Regions from separate parts of the Agrobacterium larrymoorei genome, predicted to be linked through region 3. Evidence: predicted binding sites of a transcription regulator. Region 3 holds the regulator's gene; each other region holds the start of a gene.

The links. Region 3 encodes LexA, which represses DNA repair genes until DNA is damaged. Its sites were predicted from a motif close to TGTTCNNNNTGTGTTCNG; they were not measured.
Region 1: a site for LexA is predicted at 5,975-5,992, ahead of CFBP5473_RS21570 (ImuA family protein). Genes of this name have one in related genera too.
Region 2: a site for LexA is predicted at 4,477-4,494, ahead of CFBP5473_RS05725 (ATP-dependent helicase). Genes of this name have one in related genera too.

What each region holds. Positions count from the first base shown of each region.
Region 1 is NZ_CP039693.1:95,705-106,496, reverse strand. Features, by position in the region: gene CFBP5473_RS21585 (L,D-transpeptidase) at 1-240, opposite strand, end outside; gene CFBP5473_RS21580 (error-prone DNA polymerase) at 467-3,721, opposite strand; gene CFBP5473_RS21575 (Y-family DNA polymerase) at 3,718-5,229, opposite strand; gene CFBP5473_RS21570 (ImuA family protein) at 5,150-5,914, opposite strand; gene ligD (non-homologous end-joining DNA ligase) at 6,196-7,248, shown strand; gene CFBP5473_RS21560 (SOS response-associated peptidase) at 7,308-7,985, shown strand; gene CFBP5473_RS21555 (hypothetical protein) at 8,261-8,857, opposite strand; gene CFBP5473_RS21550 (hypothetical protein) at 9,190-9,426, opposite strand; gene CFBP5473_RS21545 (sensor histidine kinase) at 9,983-10,792, shown strand, end outside.
Region 2 is NZ_CP039691.1:1,215,680-1,226,471, forward strand. Features, by position in the region: gene CFBP5473_RS05710 (DMT family transporter) at 1-231, opposite strand, end outside; gene CFBP5473_RS05715 (DMT family transporter) at 228-701, opposite strand; gene CFBP5473_RS25560 (hypothetical protein) at 856-981, shown strand; gene CFBP5473_RS05720 (glycosyltransferase family 25 protein) at 942-1,838, opposite strand; gene CFBP5473_RS05725 (ATP-dependent helicase) at 1,952-4,435, opposite strand; gene CFBP5473_RS05730 (carboxymuconolactone decarboxylase family protein) at 4,766-5,182, opposite strand; gene CFBP5473_RS05735 (efflux RND transporter periplasmic adaptor subunit) at 5,484-6,641, shown strand; gene CFBP5473_RS05740 (efflux RND transporter permease subunit) at 6,638-9,802, shown strand; gene CFBP5473_RS05745 (FAD-binding oxidoreductase) at 9,923-10,792, shown strand, end outside.
Region 3 is NZ_CP039691.1:1,776,147-1,786,938, reverse strand. Features, by position in the region: gene CFBP5473_RS08510 (ComEC/Rec2 family competence protein) at 8-2,479, shown strand; gene CFBP5473_RS08505 (glutathione S-transferase family protein) at 2,480-3,166, opposite strand; gene CFBP5473_RS08500 (GFA family protein) at 3,393-3,791, shown strand; gene lexA (transcriptional repressor LexA) at 4,243-4,968, opposite strand; gene kdsA (3-deoxy-8-phosphooctulonate synthase) at 5,222-6,070, shown strand; gene eno (phosphopyruvate hydratase) at 6,290-7,564, shown strand; gene CFBP5473_RS08480 (dynamin) at 7,656-7,907, opposite strand; tRNA gene CFBP5473_RS08475 (tRNA-Lys) at 8,191-8,266, opposite strand; gene CFBP5473_RS08470 (cytochrome c biogenesis CcdA family protein) at 8,453-9,199, shown strand; gene CFBP5473_RS08465 (AEC family transporter) at 9,233-10,177, shown strand; gene CFBP5473_RS08460 (UbiH/UbiF family hydroxylase) at 10,155-10,792, opposite strand, start outside.

The DNA of each region.
Region 1 (10,792 bases), on a different replicon from region 3:
GGAGCCTGTACGACCTTGAGCAGTGGAGCGGCGATCATAGCTTCGATCCTCATCATAGAGCGGTGCACGATCATAGGAGCGGGGCGCTAGCGGCCTCTCATAATACGAGCCGTCATCTTCATAGGGAACGCCCTCCCGGTAATCATAAGGCCCGTCGTAATATGGATCATAATATTGCGCCATGGCCTGGAGCGTCAGAAGCAAGTAGAATGCAGCGCACCACACGATACCCGATTTCATTTTATCTCCATCAGTAACGCTTCCCGTCAAAACCACGATTTGCCGCCAATAATGGCAAGTGTAAGGAGTGCGCACCACCGGTAAATGTTCAGCTTATAAAGCTACGGCAAATCGCTGGGTCGACGCGGTGTCGGCCGAACGAAATTAGCATCCAGACTACTCGTAGCTCGCCGACTTAAGCTTTTGACAAAATCGAACCTTCAACCTTTGAATCTTGATCTGCAAATCACTGGAAGTTCCGGCTTTTCACTTTCAACGTATCGATATGAAGATCGGGCACGAACATGTCTCGCGGCACAACCGGCTTCGGCCTATCCCTCGAGTCCGGCCCACCGCCATGTGCAAATTCGTCCCCTCGCCCGGTCGGCAGCCTGAACTCCGTGCCCCGATCAGCCAGCCCGACGAGGTCGCCTGAGAGATCAAACAGTTGCTGTGCCACGAGATGAACGACCTCCCCTTCCCGCTGGATGCGACCATTGATCGCCATCATCGACGAACCCAGCACGATACGCCTGCGCTTCTCGAATAGCGATGGCCAGACGACAATGTTGGCAGGCCCGGTCTCGTCCTCGATGGTGATGAACATCACACCCTTGGCAGATCCCGGCTTTTGGCGCACGAGCACCAGACCGGCGGTGTAAACCCACCGCCCGTCCCTTGCATTCATCGCGTCCGCACAGGTGATGATGTTACGTTCTGACAGGTCGTTGCGCAGGAAGGCAACTGGATGCTGGCGCAGGGTCAAGCCGGTATGGCTATAGTCCTCGATGACATTGTGGCCTTCGGTCATTTGCCGAAGTGCCACCTCCGGCTCCTGCTGTTCCGCGATAGCCGCCACCTCGCGCTCGGCCGCGGCGGCAAACAAAGGCAAAGGCTCATCGCGCAAAGCCTTGATAGCCCAAAGCGCATCGCGACGTTCGAGTTTCAGCGACGGCAGATACGCATCGGCTTCCGCCAATTGGACAAGAGCCTCCGTTGGCACGCTGGATCGACGCCACATGTCATCGACAGAGACAAACGGGCTGTTCATACGCGCTGTCACGATCCGCGCGGCGTCCGCCACCGCCAGCCCCTTCACTTGCCGAAACCCAAGCCGGACAGCATGACGATCGGTACTCCCAACCTTTTCCAGCGTGCAGTCCCAGCGCGAGCGATTGACACAGACCGGCCGCACCTCGACGCCATGCTTGATTGCATCGCCAACGATCTGGGCAGGAGCGTAAAAACCCATCGGCTGACTGTTGAGAAGTGCTGCACAAAAGACATCTGGATAGTGGCACTTGATGAAATTCGACGCATAGGCAATGAGCGCAAAGGAAGCAGCATGGCTTTCCGGAAAACCGTAGGAGCCAAAACCTTCGAGCTGCGAAAACGTCTTTTCGGCAAACTCTGACGAGTAGCCGTTTTTCACCATGCCGGAGACGAGCTTGTCCTTGAAACGCGAGACACCGCCCGTAAATTTGAAGGTGGCCATCGATTTGCGCAACTGATCTGCCTCGCCACCGGTAAAACCGGCACAGACCATGGCGACGCGCATGGCGCTTTCCTGAAACAAGGGAACACCGAGTGTTTTGCCGAGCACCGCCTCCAGCTCAGGCGTCGGATATTCCACAGGCTCCTTGCCCTCACGCCGGCGAAGATAGGGATGGACCATGTCTCCCTGAATCGGGCCGGGCCGCACGATCGCCACCTGCACGACGAGATCGTAGAAGGTGCGCGGTTTTAACCGCGGCAGCATCGCCATTTGCGCGCGACTTTCGATCTGAAACGTGCCGAGCGTGTCGGCCTTGCGGATCATCGCATAGGTCGCAGCATCCTCCTGACGGAGATTGGACAGATCGATATCCTCGCCCTTGTGCTCGCGAATGAGGTCAAAGGCTTTTGCCATACAGGTTAACATGCCGAGTGCGAGAACATCGACCTTCATGAACCTTAGGGCTTCGACATCATCCTTGTCCCATTCGATGATCTGGCGGTCCTTCATCGTCGCTGGCTCGATGGGAACGAGATCGTCCAGGCGGTCATGGGTGAGGACAAAGCCGCCGGGGTGCTGACCGAGATGGCGTGGTGCCCCCATCAGTTGCTGTGCCAGCTTCAGGGTCAGCGCCAAGCGCCGGTCGCCTGGGTTAAGATTTAGCTCCTTGATGTTTCTGTCGGGCACTTCTTCTGACCAGGACCACATGCCTGATGACAGGGCCTTTATCACGTCCTCTGGCAGGCCAAGCGCCTTGCCGACATCGCGGATCGCGCCCTTGGCCCGGTAGCGTGTGACGGTCGCGCAGAGTGCCGCCTTATCCTTGGTATAGGTCTTGTAGATCCACTGGATGACCTCTTCGCGCCGCTCGTGCTCGAAGTCGACATCGATATCCGGCGGCTCGTCCCGTTCCTGGCTAACGAAACGTTCAAAGAGAAGATCATTGGTCGAGGGATCGATTGAGGTGATGCCGAGGATGTAGCAGACAGCGCTGTTGGCTGCCGATCCCCGGCCCTGACAGAGAATGCCCTGGCTTCTGGCAAAGCGCACAATCGAAAATACCGTCAAAAAGTAGGGGGCGTATTTCATGGTGCGGATGAGATCTAGCTCATGCCGAACGGTTTTGAGGACGTCAGTCGGTAAACCTTCCGGATACCGGTCGGGTGCGCATTGCCAGACATAGTGCTCCAGCGACGCCTGTGCATCCTTGCCGGGCACGATCGCTTCTTCCGGATATTGGTAGGTAAGCTCCTCCAGCGAAAATGTGCAACGACGAACGATCTCCATCGTTCGCGCCAAGGCTTCCGGATATCGCGGAAAGAGCCGCTCCATCTCTTCCGGTGGCTTCAGGTATCGATCGGCGTGTCTTTCGCGCTCGAACCCAACATCATCAATCGTTGTGTTGTGCCGGATGCAGGTGACGATGTCCTGCAATTGCCGCCGACCTGGCTCATGAAACAGCACGTCATTGGTAACGACTGTTTTGACCTTGAACCGGGCGGCCAGGTTGGATAACTCATGCAACCGCATCTGGTCGTTCTGGCGCCTGCGCAGACAGAGCGATACGTAAGCACGATCGCCAAACAGCTGCGCCACTTTTCGAAGCTGCGCGGCACAGGTAGCATCGGGTAGATCCGGCACCAGAACGACGATCATGCCTTCCGCGTAGGCCATGATATCATCCCAGTACAGGATGCAGTTGTTCTTACCGCCGCGCGACTTGCCGAGCGTGATGAGGCGCGTCAATCGCGAATAGGCGGCTCGATCCATGGGATAGACCAGCAGAGACATGTCATCAGCAAGATCTAGACGACATCCAACGACAAGGCGGATGCCCGTTGCACGCGACGCTTCGAGCGCTCGGACAATCCCGGCGAGCGAATTGCGATCAACGACACCGAGTGTTCGTATCCCTAGTAGCTTTGCGGTCTCGAAGAGCTCCTGCGCAGACGAAGCTCCACGCAGAAAAGAAAAATGGGTCGTGACCTGAAGCTCGGCGTAACTCATGCGAAAATCCCATGGCAGAACCAGCGATGCGATCCGGTTTCGGGATCAACACCATCGCCGGAGCGGAACACCCAGAGCCGCTCCCCTGACTCGTCCTCGATCACGAAATAATCGCGCACCGCCTCCATCTCGGCGTCCCGCTGCCACCACTCCCCAAAAATGCGCTCAGGCCCGTCGGCACGTTTGACTTTACGGCGCTTGCCACGCCACAGGATCGAAACCGGTGGGCGGTCTGGCATCAGCGCAATTGCCTCGATCAGCTCTGGATGTGGCAGTAACCGCACTGGCCTACGCCAGTGGCTGACCCATGCTATGGTGATCGGTTCAGCAACCGGGCTGATCCGCTGCACGGAGCGTTCCGGCACATCGGAGGCAACAGGTGCAACACGGTAAACCCGCTGGCCGCGGTTTCCGTAGATGTCGATGAGAGGCGTGACGTCCCTCACCTCTTCCTCAACCAGGTAGGATGCCTTTTGCACGTCCTCCAGTGGCTCGGCCATAACAGCGACCAGAGTGAGCTTCTCGATCCCGAAACCCGGCTCGATCTTTTCCGTCCGATCTCGAAATAGTTTTGTCAGCCACGCCACATCGCGGGCAGGCTTGGCTGTCCCCGCACGGATTGCCTGTCTCGTGCCATCAACCTTCTCAACGATGAGATCGGCGCGGCGTACGCCGAGACCGCGCTTCTGAAGTTTAGCGACCAGTTCAACAACAAGCCGCCCGACATATTTGTCGATTGTCTCTGCCGCTCCGATGGGTTCGGCAAAAGCTTTCGAGACTTCGACCAGTTCCGGAGTACGGATGGGTTCGATCGGGTCGGCGAGGCGTCCAAAGATCTGGTCGAGACGACGCCCGACCTCTGGACCGAAGCGAAGGGTCAGTGGCGCGCGTGGAGTGTTGGCGAGCTCACCGACCGTCTGGAAACCGAGGAGGCGCAGATCGCTCACAATTTTTGCCGGAAGACGCAGAAGCGCAATCGACAGCTTTTCAATGGCGCGGACCGTCTCACCGGGCGGAATGACGATCCTCTCGCGGTTGATCGCGCGGGCACAGGCGTGGGCGGCACCCCAGCTATCAGCAACAGCCACTCGTGCGGTAAGCTTCTTGGCAAGAAACTGGTTGACGATTTTCGTGACCATCGGCAACTCACCGCCCTGAAGATGGTCGGCGCGCTCGGTGTCCATGACGATACCATCGATCCCGTCAACGGCGACGATTGGCGAATAGATCGTCAGCGCCCAGAGTGTGATGCGTTCGAGTGCGGCTCGGTCGGCTTCATCATCTGCGTCGACCAGCATCAGACCGCGAAACAGCGACTGTGCCTTCGCTGCTGCCATGCCGACATGCACGCCTGCCTTTCGGGCGTTGGCGTCCGCAGACGAAACCCACCGCTTCGAACCGCTCTTCGCGATCACGGCGATTGCCTGCTCAGGCGGAATGGACGGATCGCCGCGGCGAATGCGATCCGTCGGCAGATCCGGTAGATAGATCGAGACGACCCTTGTCATCGCACGCCCTCACGAGAAACTCAGCACACTCACCCGCTTTCACGCGCATCAATTCCAGAAACCACTGAGGTCTGCCCATACCCGGTACCGGCAGCTCTTCCGACGGCATAACGCTGACGCGCCATCGGGTGGTCGAGGCCGTCGGCTGGCCGAAATCATTCGCTTCCGTCTGCCGTCGCCATCGTCTGACCGCAAGCGCCATCGTCCCTGTCCGCTCTGCTGCAAGCTGCAGCCTTCGGGAGCTCACCATGGGCAAGCGGACGAGTTCGCCGACGACGGCGCCCAGCCCACCGAAGGACAGGCCCTCCTCCATATTGGCCAGCACATCCTCTTCCCTATCGGACTCCACGAAAATCACCCGGTCGGGATGAAGCCCCACCTCGGCCAGTGCCGGAAAGAACAGATCCGGTCGCGTCAGACACCAGACGACGGGACCTTTTGTCCGCGCAGCGATACCGGCAACACAGAGGGCTGCGGCCGCGCCATCCACAGTCCCTGAGCCCCCTCCTGCAAACTCATGCAACGCGCCATAGGCAAGTCCACCACCAGGAAGAGATGCATCGATTTCGCGAACGCCGAAGGAGAGCGTTCCCGCGCGTTTTGCAGTCACACCTTCCAAGGCGGCGATGCGATCGCGCAAATCGCAGATTACATCGGAGGCGCCCTTGGGGCGGGCAGCGGTCATCGTTCACGGCTCCTTTCAAGGTCGTGCTAAGAGGATCGACGTCATGTCGTACAGATTATTTGTTCATTGTTTGTTCTCATGGATCGAAAGAGTCAAGCGGGGCAAAGTTGAGGAATATTGTCCCAGGATTAGCAAAGCTGAAGATTCGAAACGGATTCAAAGACTAAGCATTGCGGAATTTATTTTGAAGGCGACGCGTCCGTTCAGCCCAAACAAGTGGATATCGGGGACAGAGCGTCGTCGTCACAATCTTCTTAAGCTTTTCGTGCTGAACTCTCTCAATGACGAAGCCACCGAGATCAAAACCGCTCCTTCGTGATACCGAAGCCCCGATCCGCTCAAAGCCGCGGCGGAAGCGCAATCCCGCACAGCCGCAGCTTTTGATCGATCCGATGCCTGATCGCGTCGAGCCAGCGCTTGCGCAGCTACAGGCGCATCCACCCAAAGGTGACCAGTGGAGCTGGGAGATCAAATGGGACGGCTATCGTCTGGCCGTTCATATCGCGCCAACAGGAGTCCGCATCCTCACCCGTGGCGGCCATGACTGGACGCACAGGTTTCCTGCGATTGAACAGGCAGCCAAAGCGCTTGGACCAGCGACGATGATTATCGATGGCGAGGCGGTCATGCTTGATGATGAGGGGCGGCCGGATTTTGGCCTACTGCAGAAGTCATTGGGTGCTTCGGGCAGGGCTGCCGGTAATCGAGCCTCTGATGCTGTCCTTTACGCCTTCGACCTGCTTTATCTGGATGGCCATGATCTCAGAGAGATGGAGTATCGCTCGCGCCGCCATCTTCTTGAAGACACATTGAAGGGATGTGAGGGTGCTATCCGTGTGTCGGAAACCCTCGACGCCAAACCCGACGTTTTGCTAGAACACGTTCGCAGCCTTGGCCTTGAGGGCATCGTCGGCAAGAACATCGATCAGCCCTATCGCTCCGGCCGCACCGGCGACTGGGTGAAGATCAAATGCGTTGCGAGCGAAGCGTTCATGATCGTGGGCTTTGAGCCATCGACGGTATCACCTAGCGGCTTCGCCTCAGTGGTATTGGCTGCCTACCGCGGTGACGAGTTCGTCCACATCGGAAATGTCGGCACAGGCTTCAAGGAAGCTGAGATGACAAAGCTGCGTAAGATGCTGGACAGGCTGCGCTGGAAGCAAAAGCAGCCGCCTGTGCCCTACCCCGAAAAATCGGATATCGTCTGGGTCGAGCCAACCCTGATCGCCGAGATCGAGTTCAGAGCCTGGACTGGAGACGGCAAATTGCGACATGCTTCTTATAAGGGTCTGCGGGAACGGCAGGACAACGCTGAGGTTTTCCGGCTCGACTAGCGAAAATCTTCTGGTGCGGTACAGTCATGCTGACCGTAAGAAGAGATGGACGACATCCCATGTGCAATCTCTACAACATCACAACGACAAGCGACGCCGTGCTTCAGTTCACCAAGGCGTTCCGCGATGCCGCACGCTGGAATGAACCTTCGCTCGATGTCTATCCAGGATACAAGGCACCTGTCGTCCGCGTGGGCGAGGATGGCAAACGCGAAATCGCAAGTCTCACCTGGGGCATGCCCTCACCTCCCGCCTTCGTAAAAAGCTACGACCCAGGTGTCACTAATATCCGTAATGTAACATCACCCCATTGGCGGCGGTGGCTAGGGGCAATCAGCCGCTGCGTCGTGCCATTTACATCATTTGCAGAACCGGACCCTGCAAGCAAAGTGCCAGGGGGCCGCGTTCCGAACGCGTGGTTTGCAAGAGATGACAGTCGTCCACTGATGTTCTTTGCGGGCTTTTGGACCCCATGGAAAGGTGTCCGGAAAGTTCGCTATAGCGAGCAGGAATACGAGCTCTTTGGGTTTCTAACGGCGACGCCAAACGAAGTCGTCAGTCCGATCCATGAAAAGGCCATGCCAGCGATCCTGACGACACCAGAGGAGGTCGATCTGTGGCTGACAGTGCCTTGGGAGGAGGCCAGAATGCTTCAGCGACCGCTTCCGGGCAACATGCTGGTGATCGTTCCGCCACCCATCGCGGTGAAGAAGGAAGACGAGCTCATTCTATTTTGATGTCAGTCTCAGCCTAGACCAGGATCACGGTCGTAGCACTATAAAGAACGATGTGCAGATCCCGGATCATCGTCGTTGCGGTCGAAAAGGCTTGAGTGATTTCAGACTCGTCACGCCATCCTGCCCATCGGCTGAAGGCGAAAGACCGCAATTGGCCCTTAAGCGGACGTTCTTTAAGGCATTCCTCGGAAGTCTAAAATGAGGGTAGAATGCGCGCAGTTTCCTCATGCAGTCGGGTGACATCGACTTGCTTTCAGAGGCTATCTCACATTTTTTTAAAGGGCATCAAGCTCGGCGCCAGCCTTGCTGGCCTCGAACACCTTCTTCCCCTCTCGCTGGACGTAAATGAGACGCCAGAATGTGTTCTTGTGATTTGAATTAGCCGAAAGCTCGACTGTGCTGGCATCTGATTTGTAAGTCCGAAACCAATTAGCCTCGTTCTGGCTAAGGGAGTACGCAAAATTTTCCGCTCTACCATAGAAGGTATCGCTGGGCCGACGTTCGTACACCCCAGTTTCGGTATAATTCTTTGCCAGAGAAGCAGCGAGTTGATTGTAACGGTCAATGATGCGGGACCCATACTGGTCATTGACGAACTCTTCCCCCAGAACCACGATACGCCAGAGGCGATCGTCATGCCCGAACGACAGCATCACAAGCTTCATGTCAGCTAGCGCCTTGGGCAAAGAAGTCGCGACGTAAGTTTTGCCGAACGTCGTGTTATCCGCAGGACGCAGTACAACACCGAGTTTTTCGATTTCAGAAGCACTGACCACCCATTTAAGGCCGAAAGGGGCGGAAGCTTCCTGAGCGAGAACCGGCTGAATCAGTGTCATTAGAAGGAAAGCGAGAAAGGCCAATGTTTTTTTCATAGCGCGTCACCGTCCTCCACTGTTTCCTGACCCATGGGAGTCGCGGACCGCCCCTCAGATAGCCGGTTCCAAGTAAAACCATACCGTTCAGACAGCAGCGCAAATCGAAGCTGGGAAATACTCAATTCTGCTGTTGCAGCATTTGCTAAGGCGATTGCTGGGACTAACCCACCGGTGTACCGACTCGCCTCAGCGCTCAAGCGGTCGCGCTCGCTTGTTGCTGCGGCTAGGTCTGCCCCGATGGCAGCAATCCTTCTTTCGTCCGGCTGATGGAGCTCACCATTCAAAGTATAGTTCAGGTCGATCCGCCGCAGGAAGCTGAGGCGCTTCTGTTACAGCATGGCAGCGGTCACCTTCAGCGTTTCAATGCGAACATCGATGAGGCTGCTGATCGCACCGCCGTCGTAGCGGGCCTTTTGCGCTTCTGCCGTAGATATCTCGTTTGCAATATTAACGAGGTCTCGGTCCAAATCTTCAGTGCTAGGATCACTACCAGCGTAGCTGATGAGAGTCAGGCCGCCGCCTAGGAAAATTAGGCAAGCAACTGCAGTTGCAATGATGGTTTTCATGAAAGCCCCCTTCCATATAAACGCTTCAGTATCCGGCCGCATACAAAGACGCAAGCGCCACCTACCACTCAACTTAACTGTTGCATGAAAGTGAAAGCAGACAGCAAGCTTCCGGGATTTCAGGCATGGCGTCAACGACTAAAATTGGGGCCAGAGGCGAAACTGATCGAAGTGTGCCGCTACGCCTGCATCTGGCGCAAAGCTGCCGTAGCCACCGCTTTGAATGGAATCGAACCTCTGTTCCGGTCGTGTGACAGCAGTAGCGGCATCAACTTTCTTCCAAATTGAAATCATACGCTGTTGTTGGACGAATGCTGCCTCGGCCCCCAAAGCGGTCAAGCTGACTGGCATAACCAGCCAGGAAGGAACTATATTGGCCCGCGCCAGTTACCCGGTCTGCTACGAAAAAATTGTAGAACACCGACCGCTGTGCTTGTAACAGTTCGTCGACGAGGGGCGATTTTGCAGAATTACCTTTTTAGATGGCCTCCTTTTGGGAGGATGCGATGGCCGAATTTACCACCGGCCTTCGCAACTGAGTTTGTTGGATTAGCCTATGAATAAAAGCAGACCGACGCTGTCGATGGATCGACTGCTGGAGTGGTCGACCGATCACCGCTTCAGTTTGTTGTCGCAGCTCCTGATCGTCAGTGCCAGTGTTGTGCTCGTCGGTGTCTTTCGAGCCTTATTGATCACAGCGTTATTGCCTTGGCTCTTTTTCATCCCTGTCATTGTGATGAGTGGCCTCATTTTCGGACGGGCCGCCGGCTTGTACGCAAGCTTGTCTTCAACGATCGTCGCTGCTGTGACTATTGGAAGCTTTTCGAATCCCCTTTGGCTCACCGGTCCGCAGTGGGCCGGCAGCATCCTGTTTCTGGTTGTGACGATGGGACTGGCGTGGCTCGCTGCGGAATTGCTGGCGGCGTTTCGGCGTTATCGGAAGCTGGTGGAACAGCACGCCGCGACCAACGCCGAGCTGAAGCAATCCGAAGAACAACATATTCTGCTGAATCACGAACTGGCACACCGTCTCAAAAACATTCTCAGTGTCGTGCAGTCGGTTGTCTTCCAAACCCTTCGGCAAGCCCAAGACCTCCCTTCCGCCAACAAGTCCTTGTCTGCCCGGCTTGTCGCACTTGGAGACGCCACCGCTATCTTGACGGCCAATTCCTGGTCCCATGCCGATATAAAGGTTCTTATCGATAAGCTGCTCTCTCACCATGGGGAGATCGGACAGCGAATAATCGTAAATGGACCGCCCCTCGTGTTGAACTCTCAGGTCGCACTCGCGTTTGCCCTGGCACTTCATGAGCTTGCAACAAACGCCGTGAAATACGGTGCATTATCCAATGAGAAGGGCCGTATC
Region 2 (10,792 bases), 560 kb from region 3:
GATGACGCCGATCGGCCCGCCGATGAAGGCATACCACGGCGCATTTGCCGCGCCTGCGGGCAGCAGATTCCCGAGGATGAGGCCAAGCGCGGTCAGCACGCCGAAGCCGACGATATGGTTCCAGAAAGACGCGATGAGCGGGGAATTCGACAGGCTGAGACGCCCGTTGATCTGGCGGCTGAGCGAGACGAAGACGCCGCCCGCAAAGGCCATGGCAATCCAGATGATCATGCCGCTCTCCCAACCAGAATGATGAGGGCGCTGCCGCTAAGAATGAGTGCGATGGCAACGAGATCGCGCGCCTTTGGCCGGCGCTTCGGCAGACCGAACAAGCCCCAGAAATCCGCCGCGAGACTAAAGATGACTTGACCCGCGAGACCGAGCGCAATGGTGCCGGAAAGCGCAAGCGGCGAATTGACGGCGGTGGAGGTGAGCATGACGATGGCAGCGCCGACAACCCCACCCAGATAGGCCCAAAGCGGCGCCTTCGGCTTTGCCGGTTCTCCAACTGCGGGTTTGCGATAAAGGATCGACAAATAAACCAGCGCCGCAACCGTGCCCGTGCCATGTGCCGTCCATGAGGAGAACAGGGCATTGCCGAAATGCGCAAGCATGCCGTTGAAATGGACCATAAGGGTCAAGAGACAACCGCTGGCAAAAGCGGCTGCCAGATGGAGCGGGTTGGAGCGTATCGGCGTCATGACTGGTCTTTTGCAGGAGCTGACTGAAAGGTTGATTCAGCTTTAGGCGCTAAGGACGTGAATTGGAAACGAAATACGTTGATATACCCATTCGTTTTGGGTGATGTGGGGGAGCTGACAGGGAACAAAATCGGCGGTGAAAAGTTCTTGCCGCATGAAGAAAACGACACGCAAGCCCCTGAACCGCATGACAGTTTTTGTCATCTCGATTTTCATTCTCGCCATCGTCGTCGCGGCGGTTTACCTGATCGGCTTCACGCCGGGCGAGACGACTGCGTGATCGGAGAACATGGTGTGGACTAGCTCCGGCGTGGGCGTGACCAGTGACGCTTCGGACACATGCCTGTCCACCAATGTTTCATTTCGATAGCGGATTTTCAGTACCAGCAGGTGAGCGGAGCGTAATAGGAAACGCGCGGTTTCAAGGTAGGCCCGATAAGGCAGCACCGTGAAATAGCGCCAGCCTGGCAGACGGAACTTACGCATATTCCGCTGGATCTGGCTTCCCCCATCCGCATTCTGGGTCGCGCAAAGCGGAAAAATGAAAGCCGCTTTCAAGCCTGCGAGATATTCCGTATCGAAAGCGATGTCATAGGCCAGACGCATTGGCATGAGGTCAGTAACGATCCACTGCGCCGCCTTGCGGTTTATCACATAGGCGCCAGCGCCTTTCTCCCGTGTGAGAGAAATGGCCAGCGATCTGCTGTGCGTCAGGCGCTTGAAAGGGAATTTTCGCCCGTCATTGACCGTTGAGAGACGTAGGATATCCCAACTGCCAGACTGGTGAAGCGCAGCGCTTAAGGAATCGAGGAAGTCCTTTTCGAAGACGATGTCGTCTTCGAGGACGAGTGCGAACTCTGCTTCGCTGTCCAGCAGGCTTCGAGCGCATTCCACATGGCTGAGATAGCACCCGATCTCGGGCGGACAGGTACGCCGACCATGGAGTAACTTATAAGAGCGCTCGCTGAACTGCGGCATCGGGAAGCTCAGCGCCCTACCATCGACCGCATGGATACGGTCAGGTACAAGCCCCAAAGCTGAAAGCCGCGACAACATCGTTTCACGGCGTTCATGCGCGTCAGCCATATTAATTAGATATATGGCCAGCTTGCTCCTGGGGAATGGCAGTAAATCCAATGCGTTCTCTCGGCAAAACCCGCTTTCATGAAGGATTTATTGCCGATTATCATGCCGAAAGGAATAGGGTTGTTACGACGTTCAGTGAAATCTTTTTCGTTGCACCGCAGCGCTCACGCCTTTTCCACAAACCCATCCAGCACCCGCTTCTGCCCGGCACGGTCGAAATCGATGGTCAGCTTGTTGCCTTCTACCGAGGCCACGTTGCCGTTGCCGAATTTCAGGTGGAAGACGCGGTCGCCGATGGCGAATTTCGACGGGGTGTCGGCGACGGACTTTGCCACCAGTTCGCCATCTATCGTGCGGGTGCGCGGGCCGCTTTCGCCGTAGCCGATGCGTTCTACGGAGTGGCCTGAGCGGGTGCCCCAATTGTCGCGCGTGGCATCCGAGCGGTTGGCCTGGGCTCGTTTCCAGCCAGGTGTCGAATAGTTGTTGGTGAACGGGTCTGCCTTGTCGAAGCGTGACTGGCCGTAGCCGCCGCGCCCACCATAACCGCCGAAATTGCTCTCCGATGCGGAGACTTCAACATGGGAAGGCGGCAGTTCATCGAGGAAGCGGGAGGGCAGGGTGGATTGCCACAGGCCGTGGATGCGCCGGTTCGAGACGAACCAGATGTGGCAGCGGCGCTTCGCACGCGTGATGCCGACATAGGCGAGGCGGCGCTCTTCCTCGAGGCCGGAACGACCGCCTTCATCCAATGAGCGCTGATGCGGGAACAGGCCTTCTTCCCAGCCCGGCAGAAACACGGTTTCGAATTCCAGACCCTTGGCGGAGTGCAGCGTCATGATGGAAACGGCGTCGAGATCCTCGTTCTGCTCGGCATCCATCACGAGCGCGACGTGCTCGAGAAAGCCGCGCATGCTCTCGAAGCTCTCCATCGAGCGGATGAGTTCCTTCAGGTTTTCCAGTCGTCCGGGCGCTTCGGCGGTCTTATCCGCCTGCCACATGGCGGTGTAGCCGCTCTCGTCCAGTATCTGTTCGGCCAGAACCGTATGTTCGGTGTTTTCCAGCAGGCTCTGCCAGCGGCGGAAATCCTGCACCACGTCGAACAGCGCCTTGCGGGCTTTCGGCTTCAACTCGTCCGTCTCAATAATATCGGCGGCGGCAGCCAGCATGGGGATATCGCGAGCGCGCGCATAATCATGCAGGTTGCGGATCGTCGTATCGCCCAGGCCGCGCTTCGGCGTGTTGACGATACGCTCGAAGGCCAGATCGTCTGCCGGTTGGCAGACGAGGCGGAAATAGGCCATGGCGTCGCGAATTTCCAGACGCTCATAGAAGCGCGGGCCGCCGATAACGCGGTAGTTCAGACCGAGCGTAACGAAGCGATCTTCGAACTCGCGCATCTGGAAAGATGCACGAACCAGGATCGCCATGTTGTTGAGCGGATGATCCTTGCGCTGCAGCTGCTCGATCTCTTCGCCGACCGCGCGGGCTTCCTCTTCCGAATCCCAGGCAGCGTGGACCACGACTTTTTCATCGTTCGGATCGACACGATCGGTGAAGAGCGTCTTGCCGAGGCGGCCTTCATTATGGGCGATCAGGTGCCCGGCAGCGCCAAGAATATGTTCGGTGGAGCGATAATTGCGCTCCAGCTTGATGACCTTGGCGCCGGGAAAATCCTTGTCGAAACGCAGGATATTATCCACTTCCGCGCCGCGCCAGCCATAGATGGACTGATCGTCATCGCCCACGCAACACACGTTCTGCGGCTCGCTTTTGGAGCGCTGGGCCAGAAGCCGCAGCCACATATATTGGGAGGTGTTGGTGTCCTGATACTCGTCCACCAGAATGTAACGGAACTTCTGGTGATACTCCTTCAGAATATCCGTGTGCTTGCGGAAAATGGTTATCGGGTGCATAAGCAGATCGCCGAAATCGCAGGCATTCAGCGTTCTCAAACGGGCCTGATAGGCGGCGTAAAGTTCGCGTCCCTTGCCGTTTGCAAAGGCGCGGCTGTCGCCTTCGGGAATATCCGGCGGTGTCAGACCCTTATTCTTCCAGTTGTCGATCATGCCCGCGAACTGCTTGGCAGGCCAGCGCTTGTCATCCAGACCTTCAGCCTGAATAAGCTGCTTGATGAGGCGGACAACATCGTCGGTATCGAGAATGGTGAAGTCCGATTTCAGCCCGACGAGCTCCGCATGTTTGCGCAGCAGCTTGACGCCGATGGAGTGGAACGTGCCGAGCCAGGGCATGCCTTCGACCGCGCCGCCAACGAGAACGCCGATACGCTCCTTCATCTCTCGCGCCGCTTTATTGGTGAAGGTCACTGCCAGAATCTGGCTGGGATAGGCGCGGTTGGTCGCGAGAATATGGGCGATACGCGTGGTCAACACGCGCGTCTTGCCCGTGCCCGCGCCCGCCAGAACCAGAACCGGTCCATCCAGCGTTTCGACAGCTTCGCGCTGTTCGGCGTTGAGGCCGGAAAGATAATCGGGCGCTGCACGCCCCTGGTCGCGGGCGGCCATGGCACGCGCGGCGATGCCCAGGCCCGGTGTACCTTGACCACCGGCAGCCGGTGCGCTCGGAGCCGGACGGCGCGGCTCATTTGGTTCTTCATCGAAGAACGGCATATCGTCGAAACTGTTGCTCATGCGGCTCAATGTAGTGATTCGGGATATAAACGCCAGAAGTTCGTTCTTCTTTTATTCCCATATCGACTGTCTTCGTGATGATTTCGGGGCGGTTAGGGGCGTTTGGCAAGATTACGTATTGCATCATGGACGAGCGTGCAGGGTCAGAGTGTCTTCGAAGCTACCCATTTGCGTCATCCTCGGGCTTGACCCGAGGATCCATGGGCACCGCTGCTGGAGACGTGGCTGGATCCTCGGGTCAAGCCCGAGGATGACGGCAGTGGGGATGGATTCGTCCTGCCAATTTTCTCAGTCATAAGGCGTTGATCGGTAGAACCAGTCCAACAGGCACTACACTGATCGATCCACATCCGCATCAAATGCCGCATCCACCGGCAATTGAAGTGCTGTCGCAAGCTGGTTGGTTTTGGCGGCGAGCGCAATGACTTGCAGGAGGTCGGCATGCTGGTCGTTCGTCATCCCCTTGGCCTTCGCCGCTGCCGTGTGGGAATGGGCGCAATAGGAGCAGCCATTGGTGACGGAGACTGCGATATAGAGCATTTCCTTGACCACGGGATCGAGCGCGGAGGGCGTTGCCATGACGGCTTTTACCTCGGCCCAGGTCTTTTCCAGAAGATCGGGGTCGAAGGCGAGGTAGAGCCACATGTTGTTGATGAAATCGGATTTACGGGTGGTGCGGATATCATCGAACACCGCTTTTACGCGCGGATCGGCTTCCGGGTTCTGTGCCTTCGAAACGGTGCTCATCGATTTCTCCTCCCATATCGGCTTGCAGGAAGATGATAACATGCTACCGGAAGACTGATGATCGGCTGATCGCATATTTTTTAAATGCGACCGGGTTTTTGTCACGATATTGCAACCTAAAATAAATTAAACGACCCTGTTTTGATTTGATGCAGTAAAAAGTCTGTTGAATTACAATTCCGTAAGAAACGGAATCTTGCGTTGCGTTGTTATGCACGAGCAAAGATACTGCGGCAAATCATCCGGCAGCCCCTGGGCTTTAGAGCGCGGCTTAGAACGGAAAGATCATACGGAGAATTGCATGCGGGTTTGGAGCCAAGTCGTTGTCAGTCTTGCAGTCGTTGGGGCTGGTTTCGGTCTATGGGCGTTTAATTCGTCCACGGGGCAGGGCCTGCTTGCGAAGACTGGCATTGTGGGCGCGGACAAACCTGCCGCCCAGACTGCTTCGGGCTCTCCTGCGCGCGGTGGTTCCGGTGGTCAGGGTGGTGGCGGCGGACGCAATAATGCGACGCTGGTCGTTACCTCGCCGGTGAAGACAGGCACGGTGAACGACCGCCTGAATGCCATCGGCAATGGCGAAGCGATCCAGACCGTGACGGTTACGCCGCAAGCCTCGGGCCTGATCTCGGAAATCCTCGTTTCTTCCGGCCAGAAGGTCAAAGAGGGTGATGTTCTGGCGCGGCTCGATGATGACGAGCAGCTGATCGAGCGCGACAAGGCACAGGTTTCGCTAAAAAGCGCTATCGAGAAATCCACCTCCTATAAGAACCTGCAATCCGTCGCGCGTCTCGACGTGCTGGATGCGCAGATTGCCGAAGAAGCGGCAAAGCTTGCGGTCAGTACGGCGGAACTCAATCTCAAGCGCCGCAACATCGTGGCGCCAATCGAAGGCATTGCCGGGATCGTGGCTATCAATGTCGGGGACAATGCAACGACGCAGACAAGCATCGTCAGCCTCGATGATCGCTCGAAAATCCTCGTCAACTTCTGGGCGCCGGAGCGCTTTACCACCGCCATCAAGGTGGGCATGCCGGTTGAAGCGACGTCGATTTCGCGCCCGGGCGAGACGTTCAAGGGTGAAGTGGAGGCGGTCGATAACCGCGTGGATGAGGCAAGCCGCACCGTGCGCGTCCGCGCCGTGTTCGATAATGCCAGGGATGAGCTTCGCGCGGGCATGTCCTTCGGCGTGACCATGCGGTTTCAGGGCGAAACGTTTCCGTCTGTCGATCCGCTGGCCGTGCAGTGGGATGCCGAGGGCTCTTACGTCTGGCGCGTGACGGACAACAAGTCCGGCAAGGTCCGTGTTCAGGTGGTTCAGCGCAACCCGGATTCGGTTCTGGTGAAGGCCGAGCTGGCGCAGGGCGATCTGCTGGTAACCGAAGGTCTTCAGCGCGTTCGTGAAGGTGGCGCGGTGCGCATTGGCAATGAACCGAAAGCACCGGAGGTCGCAAGCCAGTGAGTGGACCTCAGAACGGACAGACGCCGCCAACCGGTCAGGATTCGAAGCTGGCCTTCACAGCGCTTTTCGTGCGCAGGCCCATTCTCGCCGCCGTTATCAATACGCTGCTGGTGGTCGCTGGCCTTGCCGCGCTCGTCGGCGTGGAGGTGCGCGAGTTGCCGGATGTCGACCGCCCGGTTATTTCGGTGCGCACGACCTATGACGGCGCGTCTCCGCAGACCATCGATCAGGAAGTGACGCAGACAATCGAAGGGGCTGTCGCGCGTGTTAGCGGCGTGAAGTCCATTTCGTCCGCGTCGCAGTTCGGCACCAGCCGCGTGACGCTGGAATTTGGTGACAATATCGACCTTGCCGTTGCGGCAAACGATGTGCGCGATGCGATTGGCCGTGTAGCGAACCAGATGCCGGATGATGCGGACGAACCGCAGATCATCAAGGCCGATTCTGACAGCCAGCCGATCATGCGCCTTGCCGTCACCTCGTCCACGCTCAGCATGGAAGACCTGACGAAGCTGGTAGATGACGAGATCATCGACCGTCTGGCGGCGGTGGATGGCGTGGCCGATGTGGAGCTCTATGGCGATCAGGAAAAGGTTTTCCGCATCGATCTGGACCAGGCGGCACTTGCCAGCCGGGGCCTGACGGTGACGGATGTTTCCAATGCGCTGGCAACGGCGGCGCTCGATGTTCCTGCCGGTTCGCTGAAAAGCACGACGCAGGATATCGTGGTTCGCGCAACCGCCAATCTGACGACGCCTGCCGAGTTCGAAAACCTCATCATCAAAAACAAGGTGCGCCTGCGCGATATTGCAAGCGTGCAGCTTGGCGCGGATGACGAAAGCACGTCGCTTCGCTCCAACGGCGTGCAGGGTGTGGGCCTTGGCGTCATCAGGCAGGCGCAGTCCAATACGCTCAACATTTCAAGCGGCGTGAAGGCGGCTGTGGATGCCATGGCGCCGAACCTGCCGGAGGGCACGCGCATCGTCGTGACCAGTGACGATGCCGTTTTCATCGAGGGTGCGCTTCACGAAGTGGAACTGGCGCTCGGCCTTTCCGCGCTGATCGTCGTGGTCGTTCTTTATCTCTTCCTGCGGGATTGGCGCGCAACGCTTATTCCTGCCATTACGATGCCAGTTGCGCTGATCGGCACGCTCGTTGCGATTTATATGGTGGGCTTTTCCATCAACATCCTGACCCTGCTCGCCATCGTGCTGGCAACGGGTCTGGTGGTGGACGATGCCATTGTGGTGCTGGAAAACATCGTGCGCCGTCGTGCAGAAGGCATGGGGCCGCGTGCCGCAGCCGTTCTCGGCACGCAGGAGGTTTTCTTTGCGGTTCTGGCAACGACGGCCACACTTGCCGCCGTGTTCATTCCGCTGTCCTTCCTTCCCGGCCAGCTTGGCGGCCTGTTCCGTGAATTCGGTTTCGTGCTGGCTTTCGCAGTCGGTCTGTCTTCGGTGGTGGCGCTGACGCTGTGCCCCATGCTGGCATCGCGCATGTTGAAGAAGCCGGTGGAGGACCAGAGCGGTCCGCTTGCCTGGTTCGGCAATCTCTTTGCCACGACCTACAAGAACACGCTTTCGAGCTGCCTCAGCAATCCGCTGATCGTTATCGTCGTGTCGCTTGCCTTTGCCGGTGCGTCCTGGGTGGCGTTCGGCATGGTGCAGAACGAATTGACGCCGCGCGAAGACCGTTCCTCCATCTTCATGCGCGTCACCGCGCCGCAGGGCGTCAGCCTCGAATATACGCGCGACCAGTTGCAGCGCATCGAGGAGAACCTGAAGCCCCTGCGCGACAGTGGCGAAATTCGCAACATCTATTCGATCACCGGCATGAACGGCTCGTCCAACACCGGTTTCATGGTGCTGACGCTGGCCCCATGGGCAGACCGCGACCGGACGCAGAACCAGATCGCACAGGATATCAACGCCGCAGCACAGAAGGTGCCTGCACTGCGCGGCACGGCGCAGCAGCCGAACAGCCTGCGCATTCGTGGTGCTGGCAACGGGCTGAGCATGGCGATGGTCGGTTCGAACTACCCGGCACTGACCGAGGCCACGCAGAAGCTGCTTCTGGCGATGGAAGAAACCGGCATGTTCGATACGCCGCGTTTCGATAACGAGCCCAATCAGGCGCAGCTTTCCGTCGCCATCGACCGCGAGCGTGCTTCCGACCTCGGCATCGATATTACCGGCCTGTCTCGCGCCATGCAGTCTCTGCTCGAGGGCCGTTCCATCGTGGATGTGTTCGTGGATGGCGATGCCATTCCGGTGCGTCTTCTGGCCTCCACGCGTCCTATCAACGATCCGACCGATCTCGAAAACATCTTCCTGAAAACGGGAGATGGCAAGATGGTGCCGATGTCGGTGATTGCCTCGCTGAAGGAAAACGCCGTTGCGCCGCAGCTGAACCGTGAGCAGCAGCTGCCATCCGTCGGTTTTTCCGCCAATCTGCGCGAAGGCGTTTCGCTGGGTGAGGCGGCGGCCAAGGTCAATGAGCTGGCAGGCCAGATCATGCCATCCGGCGCGCGCCTGATGCCGCTGGGTGAAGCCGCAACGCTTCAGGAAAATTCCAGCGGTATGCTGCTGACCTTCGGCTTTGCCATCGCCATCATCTTCCTCGTGCTCGCGGCACAGTTCGAAAGCGTGTTGAGCTCGCTCATCATCATGACCACGGTGCCGCTCGGTCTTGCCTGCGCCGTCATCGCGCTGCTCGTTACGGGATCGAGCCTCAACGTCTATAGCCAGATCGGCCTCGTGCTTCTGGTGGGCGTCATGGCCAAGAACGGTATTCTCATCGTGGAATTCGCCAACCACCTGCGCGATCAGGGCGCAAGCGTGCGCGAAGCCATCGAGAAAGCCTGCAGCATCCGCCTGCGCCCGGTGATGATGACGATGATCGCGACCATTCTCGGTGGCGTGCCGCTGGTGCTGGCACAGGGTGCCGGCGCCGAGGCACGTATCGCGCTCGGCTGGGTCATCGTCGGTGGTTTGGGCTTTGCGACGCTGGTGACGCTCTATATTACGCCGGTGTCCTATCTTCTCCTCGCGCGCTTTGCCAAGCCGCAGGCAGATGAGGAAATTCGCCTGCATCGCGAACTGGAAACGGCCATCCGCCGCCGCGCAATCGAGGAAGACAAGCCGCTTCTTGCCGCGGAATGATTTGCCGCTAAAGGCTGGTCCCGCGAAATGCCAATGCTGGACAAAGCTTACGCCGTGTCACATACCACGCCGGGCTCGCGCATGAATGCGAGTCCGGTGTTTTAGCATGTGGAGCAGATCATGGCCTTGAAGGATGTCGTATCGGGAGCACGAAACGAGGCTGGCATTGCCGCCGTTCTCGAGGTTCTGAAAGGCGCTCTTGGCGAGAAATTCCAGACCGGCCGGTCCTTCCGCGAGCAGCATTCCCACACGACGACCTATCTCACCACGCAGCTGCCGGATGGCGTTGCCTTCGTGGAAAATGCCGATGATGTGAAAGCCGTCGTGAAAGCCTGCGCTGCGCACAAGGTGCCCGTCATTCCCTTCGGCACAGGGTCTTCTCTGGAAGGGCAGGTGAACGCGCCTTCGGGCGGAATATCCATAGATTTCAGCCGGATGAATCGTATTATCGAAGTCAATGCTGAGGATCTGGATGTGACGGTGGAGCCGGGCGTGACCCGCGAACAGCTCAACACCTATCTGCGCGATACCGGCCTGTTCTTCCCAATCGATCCCGGCGCGAATGCCTCCATCGGCGGCATGGCCTCCACCCGCGCTTCGGGCACCAATGCCGTGCGCTATGGTACGATGAAGGACAATGTTCTGGCCGTGACGGCAGTGACCGCGAATGGCAAGGAGATCCGCACCGGAAGGCGCGCGCGCAAATCCTCTGCCGGTTACGATCTGACACGGCTCTTCGTCGGCGCGGAGGGCACGCTCGGCGTTCTGACCTCCGTCACGCTCAAGCTTCAGGGCATTCCTGAAAAAATCGCAGGCGGCGTCTGCACCTTCGATAGCATCAAGGCGGCTTGTGACGCCGTAATCATGACGATCCAGATCGGCGTTCCGGTTGCTCGCATCGAGCTTCTCGATGACGTCCAGATCCGCGCCTGCAACGCCTATTCCGGTCTCGCTTATGAGGAGAAGCCCACTCTGTTCGTGGAGTTTCAC
Region 3 (10,792 bases):
CAGACGGTTGAACGATCACGGAGAAAGGCGGCAATTCCGCGTGGGCGAGAAGGGCTCTGTCATGGAGACGGAGCTCGACCATATGCTGCTGCCCATCCATGGCTCGCGAAGCGTCGTGGCTATCCCCGATGAAGACCATGGTCCTGTCTTTAGCCGTTCCCAGCGCTTCAGGCAGCGTGTTGCCGCCTGCATTATCGAGGAGCTGGATTACCGCCAGAGTTTTCTGTTCATTCCGGTTTTTATCGGGGCAGGGGCTGCTTTCTGGTTTTCTCTTTCGGTCGATCCATCGCCCATCATGCTGGCGCTGATCAGCGTCTGCGTTCTCCCCGCCGCTGTGGTTCTTCGCCACCGGCAAAACGTGGCATCTTCTCTTCTGGCCGCCGCGAGCCTGATGCTGGTCGGAATGCTGCTTGCCGCCTGGGAAACGCACCGCGCAGACACGATCATTCTCGATACGGCGGTGACCACGACTATCGTCGGCAAGGTGGAACGTCGGGAAATCGATGCGCGCGGGTACTGGCGGTACATCGTCGCGTTGAAGTCCACGGCAAATCCCGTCCTTGCCCGGCAACCGAACAGGGTTTCCGTCCTCTCTCGCAGCCGCCATGAACCGATTGCGATTGGCGGCATGCTTTCTGGCAAAGCCAGATTGTCGCCACCTTCAGGGCCCGCGCTTGCGGGCCTCAATGATTTCGCCTTTGGCGCTTTTTTCAATGGCGTTGGCGCGACCGGGTTCTTTTATTCTCCGCCTCAATCACTGCCCTCGGAAAGCGATAACGACGCCGTTGTGACGTGGCTGGAGCGCGCAGATTCATGGCTTTACAGGCTGCGGACAGCCATCGCGGACAGAATAAGAAGCATCATCGGCGGCGATGCGGGGGCTTTTGCGGCTTCCATCGTCACCGATGAGAGACGTGCGATTTCTGGCGAGACGATGGAGGCGCTGCGCGTTTCCGGTCTGGCGCATATCGTTGCCATTTCCGGGCTCAACATGGCGCTTGCCTCTGGCATTTTCTTCGTCGGCATGCGTCTGGCCTTCGGTCTGTTTCCGGGTTTTTCCCAGCGCTGGCCGGTCAAGAAAATCTCCGCTTTTGCGGCACTTTTGATGACGCTGGCCTATTACCTCATTTCCGGTTTTGCGGTATCGGCGGAGCGCGCCTGGCTTATGATGTCGATCATGCTGATTGCGGTGCTGGTGGATCGTCCTTCCATCAGCCTTCGCAACGTCGCGCTCGCCGCCATCATTATCATTGCGCTTTCGCCGCATGAGGTGATGGGGCCGAGCTTCCAGATGTCGTTTGCGGCGACACTTGCGCTCGTATCCGGCTTTGCTTTCTGGACGAGATGGCGCGGTAACCGGGAGCGACTGTTCATCTCGCGCCCGCCTTTGTGGCTGGTGGCGGCGTCCAAAACCGGGACGATTATTGGTGGTATCGTCATCACTTCGCTGATCGGCGGTATCTCGACAACGATCTATTCTGTCGAACATTTCCACCGCGTCACCAGCTATGGGCTGGCGGCAAATCTGGCGGCAACACCGGTCATGTCGATCATTGTCATGCCGTTCGCACTTATTGCCATGCTGCTGATGCCGTTCGGTCTCGATGCACCATTTCTGAAGGTGATGGGATATGGCATGGCGCTGGTGATCGATATTGCCAAAACCGTTGCCGCCTGGGGCGGCGATGCCACGATTGGGCGGCAGAGCCAGTGGTTTTTGGCCATCTCCACAGCGGGATTTCTGTTGTTGACTTTGCTGCGAAGCAGGCTCGCGCTCTTGGGAGTGCCGCTTATTCTTGTGGGCCTTGCGATGGTGTTTACCGAACAGCTACGCCCCAAGCCGGATTTGCTGATTTTCGAGGACGGCGCACTTGTGGCGCTGGTGACGGCGGATGCCGTTGCAACCACCAAGTCGCGCGCGACGGGCTTTGTCTACGAGCAGTGGGAGAGGGCGCTGCCTCTGCCGGAGCGGCATGTTCCACCAATCACGCGGGATAAGCCTGATGATAACGGGGAGCAGACCATGTCAACGCAGCGGTCCTATGCATTGACGGACAGGCAGCGCCAGGAGGCTCGTCGCCAGATGCTTTCAGCTTTTGAAAAGGACAATATCTTTACCTGCCAGAAGAATGCCTGGTGCGCAGCCAGGCATGGAAGCGGCGTGAAAATTGCCGTTCTGTCCAATAGCGCTCTCGCTGGCACGGCCTGTGATGTGGCGGACATTGTCGTCAGCTCGCGCTTCGTGCCTTTTTCGCAGTGTAAATCAGGCGCGATCTTGATTACCAACAACACGCTGCGCCGCACAGGTTCGCTCGAGCTTTGGCTCAACGCGAACGTTTCTCCAGTTGGACGTGCGAGGGCGGCGATGGATGGTGCTGGCAGACCTTGGTCTCTGCATCGCAGCTATGATTGGCGCGCCAAGAGTTTCGATAATTCTCTGCCGCCGCACATCGAAAATATGCTGGCGGCAGGCGGCTGATCAAGATCCGATGCGGAAGTCCTCGATGATTTCGCCGGTCGATGCGGCTTCCTGCTCATGTTCGGGGTCTCGCCATGGTTCCAGCAGCGCTGCTTTTTCCCACTCCCGCATTGCGGACAGGTTCAGAAGCCGGTTTTTGTATGCTTCGGAAGCGGGCGACAGGCTGGTTCCGTAAGTCCTGAAGCGGAAGGCAACCGGGCAAAAGAATGCGTCTACAGCGGTAAAACGCTCTCCCGCCAGAAACGGGCCGCCGAAGGTTTGCAGGCCCTGCTGCCACAAGGCGTCGATACGGGCGATATCACTGCTAAGGGACGGCGAGGGTGCGTGCGGGCGAATGCGCAAGCCGACGCTCATGGGATGCAGGTTGCGCAGAGATTGAAAGCCGGAATGCATCTCCGCGGTAACGGACCGCGACCACGCGCGCGCCGTCTTATCCTGCGCCCAAACGCCTTCGTGGCTTTCGGCAAGATATTCAGCAATGGCCAGCGTGTCCCAAACCGTAACGTCGCCATCGATCAGGCACGGAACTTTGCCGGTGGGCGAGAACCAAGTGAAGTCGTTCTTAGGGTCGGGATCGTTGAAGGGAGCCAGCTTTTCGTTGAATGGAATATTCAAGGTCTGCATCAGCGCCCAGGGCCGAAGCGACCATGACGAATAGTTCTTGTTGGCTATATAAAGATCGTACATCGCGGGACCCCTCTAGTATCGATTACAGATAGCATGTCTTGAGCTTCGTAACGCACCAGCGACAGGCAATACAGGCGTCTTTAGCGATGAGTGTCTTCAAACTATTTGATGATTGAGTTTTCTTGTCAGCAAGACCCATAGGCCTGGTCAGGCTAAATTAATTATCGAACCTCTTTGCCTGAAAATTGTTTGGTTTGGCTGTGTAACCGAACAAGGAGGACCACGCATGGAAACCAGAACCGGAGGCTGCTTCTGCGGCAAAGTAAAATTCTCCGTATCGGGCGAACCATATCGTGTTGGAATCTGCCATTGCATGGATTGCCGCAAACATCACGGCGCACTCTTTCACGCATCGGCGATTTTTCCGGAAGACGCGGTACGGATCGAAGGCGAAACTGGCAGCTATAACGGACGCTTCTTTTGCCAGAATTGCGGCTCTCCCGTTTTCGGCAAAAGCGATGATGAAATCGAACTCAATATTGGCTCTTTCGATTCCACCAATCAGTTCGAACCGACATATGAGTTATGGACAATCCGTCGCGAGGCGTGGTTGCCGGATTTTCCGATGATGAAGCAATATGACCGGAATCGTGAAGCAGAAAGCCGGGAAGAGCAGGGGCGCTGAAAGAAGGCGCGTCCCAGCGGGGCGCGATGCACTTAACTAACGATACGTCGCTCGGGCTGATTTTATCAATCATGCTCGGCGCTTCACCAAAACTTTCTGCACCCCTTCTCGACTCGCTAACAAGCAGATGAGCTTCGAGGACAATATTTGGCTGGTACCAAGCGCTCTGGAAGCGACCCTCTTACCATTCGTTCCATCAACACTGCGCCAATCTCAACGGCGAATTCTTTGGTGCCAAGTATGTCGCAGATCGCCCTCGAAAGCTAAAACGCACTCTCAGGAATCTCCGAACATCTGTAACCAATGTGTCCGGTCTTTCCAGCGCCGTGAAGAACGCACAACCACCACGCCCGGAAATATCTCACAGCGTCGCCGGAATATAGGGCTTACTGAAGAAGCAACTACGCACCTTCAGTTAGATGTTCCAAGCACAAGCCTGTCGCGCCTCAACTCAATGATAGCGCCGGATGAGACCAACCAGCTTGCCCTGAATCTTCACCCGGTCAGGTCCGAAAATTCTGGTTTCGTAAGCCGGGTTGGCCGCCTCGAGAGCGATCGACGCGCCTTTGCGGCGGAAGCGCTTGAGGGTTGCTTCTTCGTCATCCACGAGCGCAACGATAATATCACCGGGGCTTGCGGTGCTGCCATTGCGGATAATGACGGTGTCGCCGTCGAAAATCCCTGCCTCGATCATCGAGTCACCCTTGACCTCGAGGGCGTAATGCTCGCCGCTGCCTAGCATGTCCATCGGTACGGCAACGTCATGCGTATTGTTCTGAATTGCGGAAATCGGCACACCTGCGGCAATCCGGCCCATGACGGGAACTGTTACGGCACCGGAAAGCGCATCATTTGCGGGTTTGGGCGCAGGCGCTGGCTCTGGCGCTTTCGGCTTGCCGAGACTGCCTTCGATAACGCTTGGCGAAAAGCCGCGCTGGGGTTTCTGCGAAGGAGGCGTATAAGCCTCCGGCAGCTTGATGACTTCCAGCGCTCTGGCGCGATTGGGAAGCCGGCGGATGAAACCGCGTTCTTCCAAAGCAGTGATCAGCCGGTGGATGCCGGATTTTGAAGCCAGGTCGAGTGCATCCTTCATCTCATCGAAAGATGGAGGCACGCCGGATTCCTTCATTCGCTCATGAATGAAGAGAAGCAGTTCCTGCTGTTTGCGCGTGAGCATGAAGAAACACCCTTGGACTGTGTGGCGAAGATTCGCGAAACAAATACAGAACGAACACTATATGTTCCATATGTGTTCTGCAATCCCTTAAAATTTCGCTAAGTCTCAGGTTGTGAAATTTTCTTCGTGAAAAGCAACCAGGCGCATTGGCTGATGACACCGAAGGCCCTTGCTGATATGGCGTGCGCACAACGAACCGGCCTCGCCGGATGCTCTTAAAAACGGGCGCTACTCTGGAATTGTGAGGAAGACGATGACTGCGAAGAACAATCTTAAAGTGGTGGCCGGTGAAGGTGCGGGCGCCGTATCGTTTTGCAATACCGAGCGCTTTTCGCTGATTGCCGGGCCTTGCCAGATGGAGAGCCGGGATCATGCCTTCATGATTGCGGGAACGTTGAAAGAGCTTTGCGCGAAGCTCGGCGTCGGCCTTGTGTACAAGTCCTCGTTCGATAAGGCCAACAGGACATCCCTGTCCGGCAAGCGCGGCATCGGTCTCGATAACGCCATGGAGATTTTTGCCGATCTGAAAAAGGAATTCGGCTTTCCTGTTTTGACGGATATCCACACCGAAGAACAGTGCGCCGTCGTTGCGCAGACGGTCGATATTCTCCAGATTCCCGCGTTCCTCAGCCGCCAGACGGACCTTCTTGTTGCTGCCGCCAAGACTGGTCGCGTAATCAACGTCAAGAAGGGCCAGTTTCTTGCGCCCTGGGACATGAAGAATGTGCTGGCCAAGCTGAATGAAAGCGGCAACCCGAATGTGCTGTTATGCGAACGCGGCGCTTCCTTCGGCTATAACACACTGGTTTCCGACATGCGTTCGCTTCCGATCATGGCATCGCTCGGCGCACCTGTGGTGTTCGATGCAACGCATTCCGTTCAGCAGCCGGGTGGGCAGGGTGGTTCCACAGGCGGGCAGCGTGAGTTCGTTGAAACGCTTTCGCGCGCCGCTGTTGCAGTTGGCATCGCGGGGCTGTTCGTCGAGACGCATGAAGATCCCGACAATGCGCCTTCCGATGGCCCGAACATGGTTCACCTTAAGGACATGCCGAAGCTTCTGGAAAAACTTTTGGCCTTCGATGCGATTTCCAAGGCGGCCTGATTTCGTCCTAATCGATTTTTATAAGGTGGCGGACGCCTCGCATGGGGCGTCGTCATTGTAATTTCTTACGCTTCGTCTACAGCGAAAAGGCAATTACATCCGAGTCGTCGTTAAGTATCGTTCTACTGCGCATCTTCGCTGAAAACGGCTTCACAGCCTTGCCGATGCGCTCTAAGACAAGCGACTGAAACCATCTGTTCCAGTCCCAAGGGAGAGACCATGACAGCCATTACCGATATCATCGCACGCGAAATCCTCGACAGCCGCGGCAACCCCACCGTTGAAGTGGACGTGTACCTCGAAGACGGTTCCTTCGGCCGCGCCGCCGTTCCATCGGGCGCTTCCACCGGTGCCCACGAGGCAGTCGAGCTGCGCGATGGCGGCAAGCGCTATCTCGGTAAGGGCGTTGAAAAGGCCGTTGAAGCCGTCAACACGGAAATCTTCGATGCGCTCGGCGGTTTCGATGCCGAAAGCCAAATCCATATCGACCAGACGCTGATCGCGCTCGATGGTACGCCGAACAAGTCTCGCCTCGGCGCGAACGCCATTCTCGGCGTTTCGCTCGCTGTTGCCAAGGCTGCTGCCGAAACGACAGGCCTGCCGCTTTACCGCTACGTCGGCGGCCCGAACGCGCATCTGCTGCCCGTTCCGATGATGAACATCATCAATGGCGGCGCGCATGCCGATAACCCGATCGACTTCCAGGAATTCATGATCATGCCGGTTGGCGCGGAAAGCATCCGTGACGCCGTGCGTATCGGTGCGGAAATTTTCCACGTTCTGAAAAAGGAACTGGCAGCACAGGGCCACAACACCAATGTTGGTGACGAAGGCGGCTTCGCGCCTGGCCTGAAGAGCGCGCCGGACGCACTCGATTTCGTGATGCGGTCAATCGAAAAGGCTGGCTACAAGCCGGGTGAAGATATTGCACTCGCTCTCGACTGCGCATCCACCGAGTTCTTCAAGAACGGCAAGTACGAGATGGAAGGCGAAGGCCGCACGCTGGAGCCGGAAGCAATGGCCGATTACCTTGCTGAACTCGCGGGCAAGTACCCGATCATCTCCATCGAAGACGGCATGGCCGAAGACGATTGGGAAGGTTGGAAGTACCTGACGGACAAGATCGGCTCCAAGGTCCAACTCGTCGGCGACGATCTGTTCGTGACGAACTCCGCGCGCCTGCGCGATGGCATCAAGATGGGCGTTGCAAACTCCATCCTCGTCAAGGTCAACCAGATCGGCTCGCTGACCGAGACACTCGACGCTGTCGAAACCGCTCACAAGGCACGCTACACCGCCGTCATGTCTCACCGCTCCGGTGAAACGGAAGACTCCACTATTGCGGATCTCGCCGTTGCGACGAACTGCGGTCAGATCAAGACCGGTTCGCTGTCGCGTTCGGACCGTCTGGCGAAGTACAACCAGCTGATCCGTATCGAAGAAATGCTCGGCCCACAGGCTGCATACGCCGGTCGTTCGATCCTGCGCGGCTGATTTTCGTCAGTATGCAGATATGAAGTAAGGCCCGCGAAAGCGGGCCTTATGCTTTTGTAAGTCCAATTTTTCTGCCGAAGAGACGATTCGATTACGGATTCGTCTGGTTCTGCGCCGGGGCATTCGGAGATGCAGGCGCCGTTGTATCAGGCGCAGGCGTTGCTGGCGCCGGAGGTGGCGTGGACGGGGCAGGCGGCGGCGCGCTTGGCGCCGTAGACGTCGCTGGCGGCGTCGTGGATGTCGAGCCTGTCGTGCTGGACGTATTCGAACCGGTCATAAAATAAGCGAGCGCCAGAATGACGACGATCGCCGCAATCACGATAGTCACTGTACGATTGTTCATGGTGCTTCCTCCCAAATCACCCCATGCCGAACATCGGCAATGTCGATGACCACATAAGAATGTGGTATTGGCGTGATTTGTTTCAACTGGAAGATTGTTCGCCTCTAAAAACCACTATCGGACCTCAACTGCAGGGAGAAATCGCTTGCCAGATATCTGGTTGAGGAACGGGGTTGGGAGTATCGCTGGAATAGGAAAATTTTGGCGATATGAACTGCAAAAAATAACTGCGGCAGATCGCTAATGCTCTACCTTAGGAAAATCTCACAACTAATTGAAAAGGTGGTGAGAGCGCAGGGATTCGAACCCTGGACCTACTGATTAAAAGTCAGTTGCTCTACCGGCTGAGCTACGCTCTCCCGTGTGTCGGGCGAAGCGCCCTGCGGAAGTGGGCGGAACATATGTAGAGGGGGCTTTGCGGTCAACCCATAAAAAGAGGATAATTTCATCTTTCCGCGTTTTTTTGTCGCGACTGCAAAAAGGTGATTGGTCGTAAGGGGTTGGTGGCGTTACAAGGCTGCGTGTGACCCGCGCGGAGTGCCTCATTGTCCATCGCAGATATCTCTCTTCTCACTGCACTTTTTGCCGGAGCCCTGTCTTTTCTTTCGCCTTGCGTGCTGCCGCTCGTGCCGCCTTATCTTTGCTATATGGCCGGGATTTCGGTTGAGCAGTTCAAGGATGAGCGGTTTGAGGCAAAGCCGCAGGTTCGCAAGGCGGTCATGCTGGCTGCGCTGTTTTTCACGCTGGGTTTTGCCACCGTTTTCGTTGCGCTGGGTGCGGGGGCATCCACGATTGGTATGGTGCTGCGGCAAAATCTCGATATCCTCGCCAAGATCGGTGGCTTCATCATTATCCTGATGGGCCTCAACTTCCTTGGGGTATTTCGCGTCGGCCTGTTTTCGCGCGAGGCGCGTTTCCAAAGCGGTGGAAAACCAGCGACGCTGTCCGGTGCCTATGTCATGGGGCTCGCTTTTGCTTTCGGCTGGACACCATGCATCGGGCCGGTGCTGGGTGCTATTCTTGGTGTTGCGGCGTCACGAGAAACGGTGGGTGACGGTGCCATGCTGCTGGCCGTCTATTCTGCCGGTCTTGCTATCCCGTTCTGGATTGCCGCGGCCTTTTCCGGCAGCTTCATGCGCTTTCTTGCCCGGTTTCGGCGGCATCTCGGTGTTGTGGAAAAACTCATGGGTGCGCTTCTGGTGCTTACTGGCATAGCTTTTATGTCGGGTTTCATCACCAACGTCGCGATCTGGTTCCAGGAGAGCTTTCCAATCCTGATGCAAATCGGCTAAGCGAATCTCATCCACCATCACGGCGAGGGAGCCATGGCCGAAATCGCCGGATTGCTGTTTCCGTTCTTCGGACTGATTTTCATCGGCTATCTTGCCGCGCGCATCACCAAGCAGCCTGCGGAAGCGCTTGGCTGGCTGAATACCTTCATCATTTATGCCGCGCTGCCCGCGCTTTTCTTCAAGCTGGTTGCCAAAACGCCCGTGGATCAGCTGGCGCGGATGGATTTCGTCGCACTCAGTCTGATGGCGACCTATAGCATTTTCGTTGCCCTGTTCCTAATTGGCTATTTCGTGAGGCGCAACAGCTTTGCCGATTGCACGATCCAGAGCTTTGCCGGAAGCTATGGAAATATTGGCTATATGGGGCCGGGACTGGCGTTGCTGGCGCTGGGTGAGCGCGCGGCGGTTCCCGTGGCGCTGATTGTCTGCCTTGAGAATGCTGCGCATTTCATTACCGCACCGGCCTTGATGGCCGTTGCTGGGGGCGACAAGCGCTCTCCCTTGAAGCTCGCGGGCGATGTTGCGCGCAAGGTCATCACCCACCCGTTCATTTTATCGGTGATCTTCGGTTTCTTCGCTGCGGTTGCCGCGTGGCATCCGCCGCAGCCTGTACAGCAACTGGTGGATTATCTGGCGCAATCCGCAGCGCCCTGTGCGCTTTTCGCTATGGGCGTTACGCTTGCGCTGAGGCCGCTTAAGCGGGTGCCGGTGGAGATCAGCTATATCGTGCCAGCCAAGCTTATATTGCATCCGCTTCTGGCCTATCTGGTTCTCTCCACCTTCGGCTCTTTCGATCCGATCTGGGTGTTGACCGCGGTTCTGCTTGCAGCACTACCAACCGCCACGAATGTCTTCGTCATCGGTCAGCAATATCGGATCTGGCAGGAGAGGGCGTCTGCGACGATCCTCGTTTCGACGGTGCTTTCCGTCTTCACCGTAACGCTGGTGCTCTATTTCATTCGCTCCATGAGCGTCTGAGGCTGCCTGCCAAAAGCGAGGGCAGGGCCTTGATGCCGCGCCCGGGCTCGATGCCTTCGCGCATGACAAGACCGCGCAGCGGGCCGACGCTTCCCAGAACATGCAGACCTGCGGCGCGCGCCATCTGCATCGGCAGGAAACCGGAGAGGAGCGAGCGGTTGAGAAGATCGACGCTCACCGTGCGGCTGACGACATCCGCGCGGCGGCGGCGGTCGAATTTCGAGCCGGCATCGGCAGGGATCGGCCCGCCCGTCAGCGTTCCCAGCAATTCTGTAAGCACGATGATATCGCGAAGGCTGAGGTTTAGGCCCTGCGCACCGATGGGCGGAAAGCCGTGAGCCGCTTCGCCCACCAGCGCCACGCGGCCCTTGCTGAAACGATGCGCCGTCATGCTGGAAAGTGGCCATGTCTGCACGTTTTCTTCCACACTGACGGTGCCCAGCATGGATTGCATGCGCTCTTCAACGCGCTTGCTCAGTTCTTGAAGCGGCAGCGATGAAAGCTCTGCGGCCTGCTCCGGCTTCACCACCCAGACAAGGCTGGAGCGATCACCCGGGAGCGGAACCTGCGTGAAAGGTCCGGTCGGCGTGTGGAATTCCGTCGAGACATTGCTGT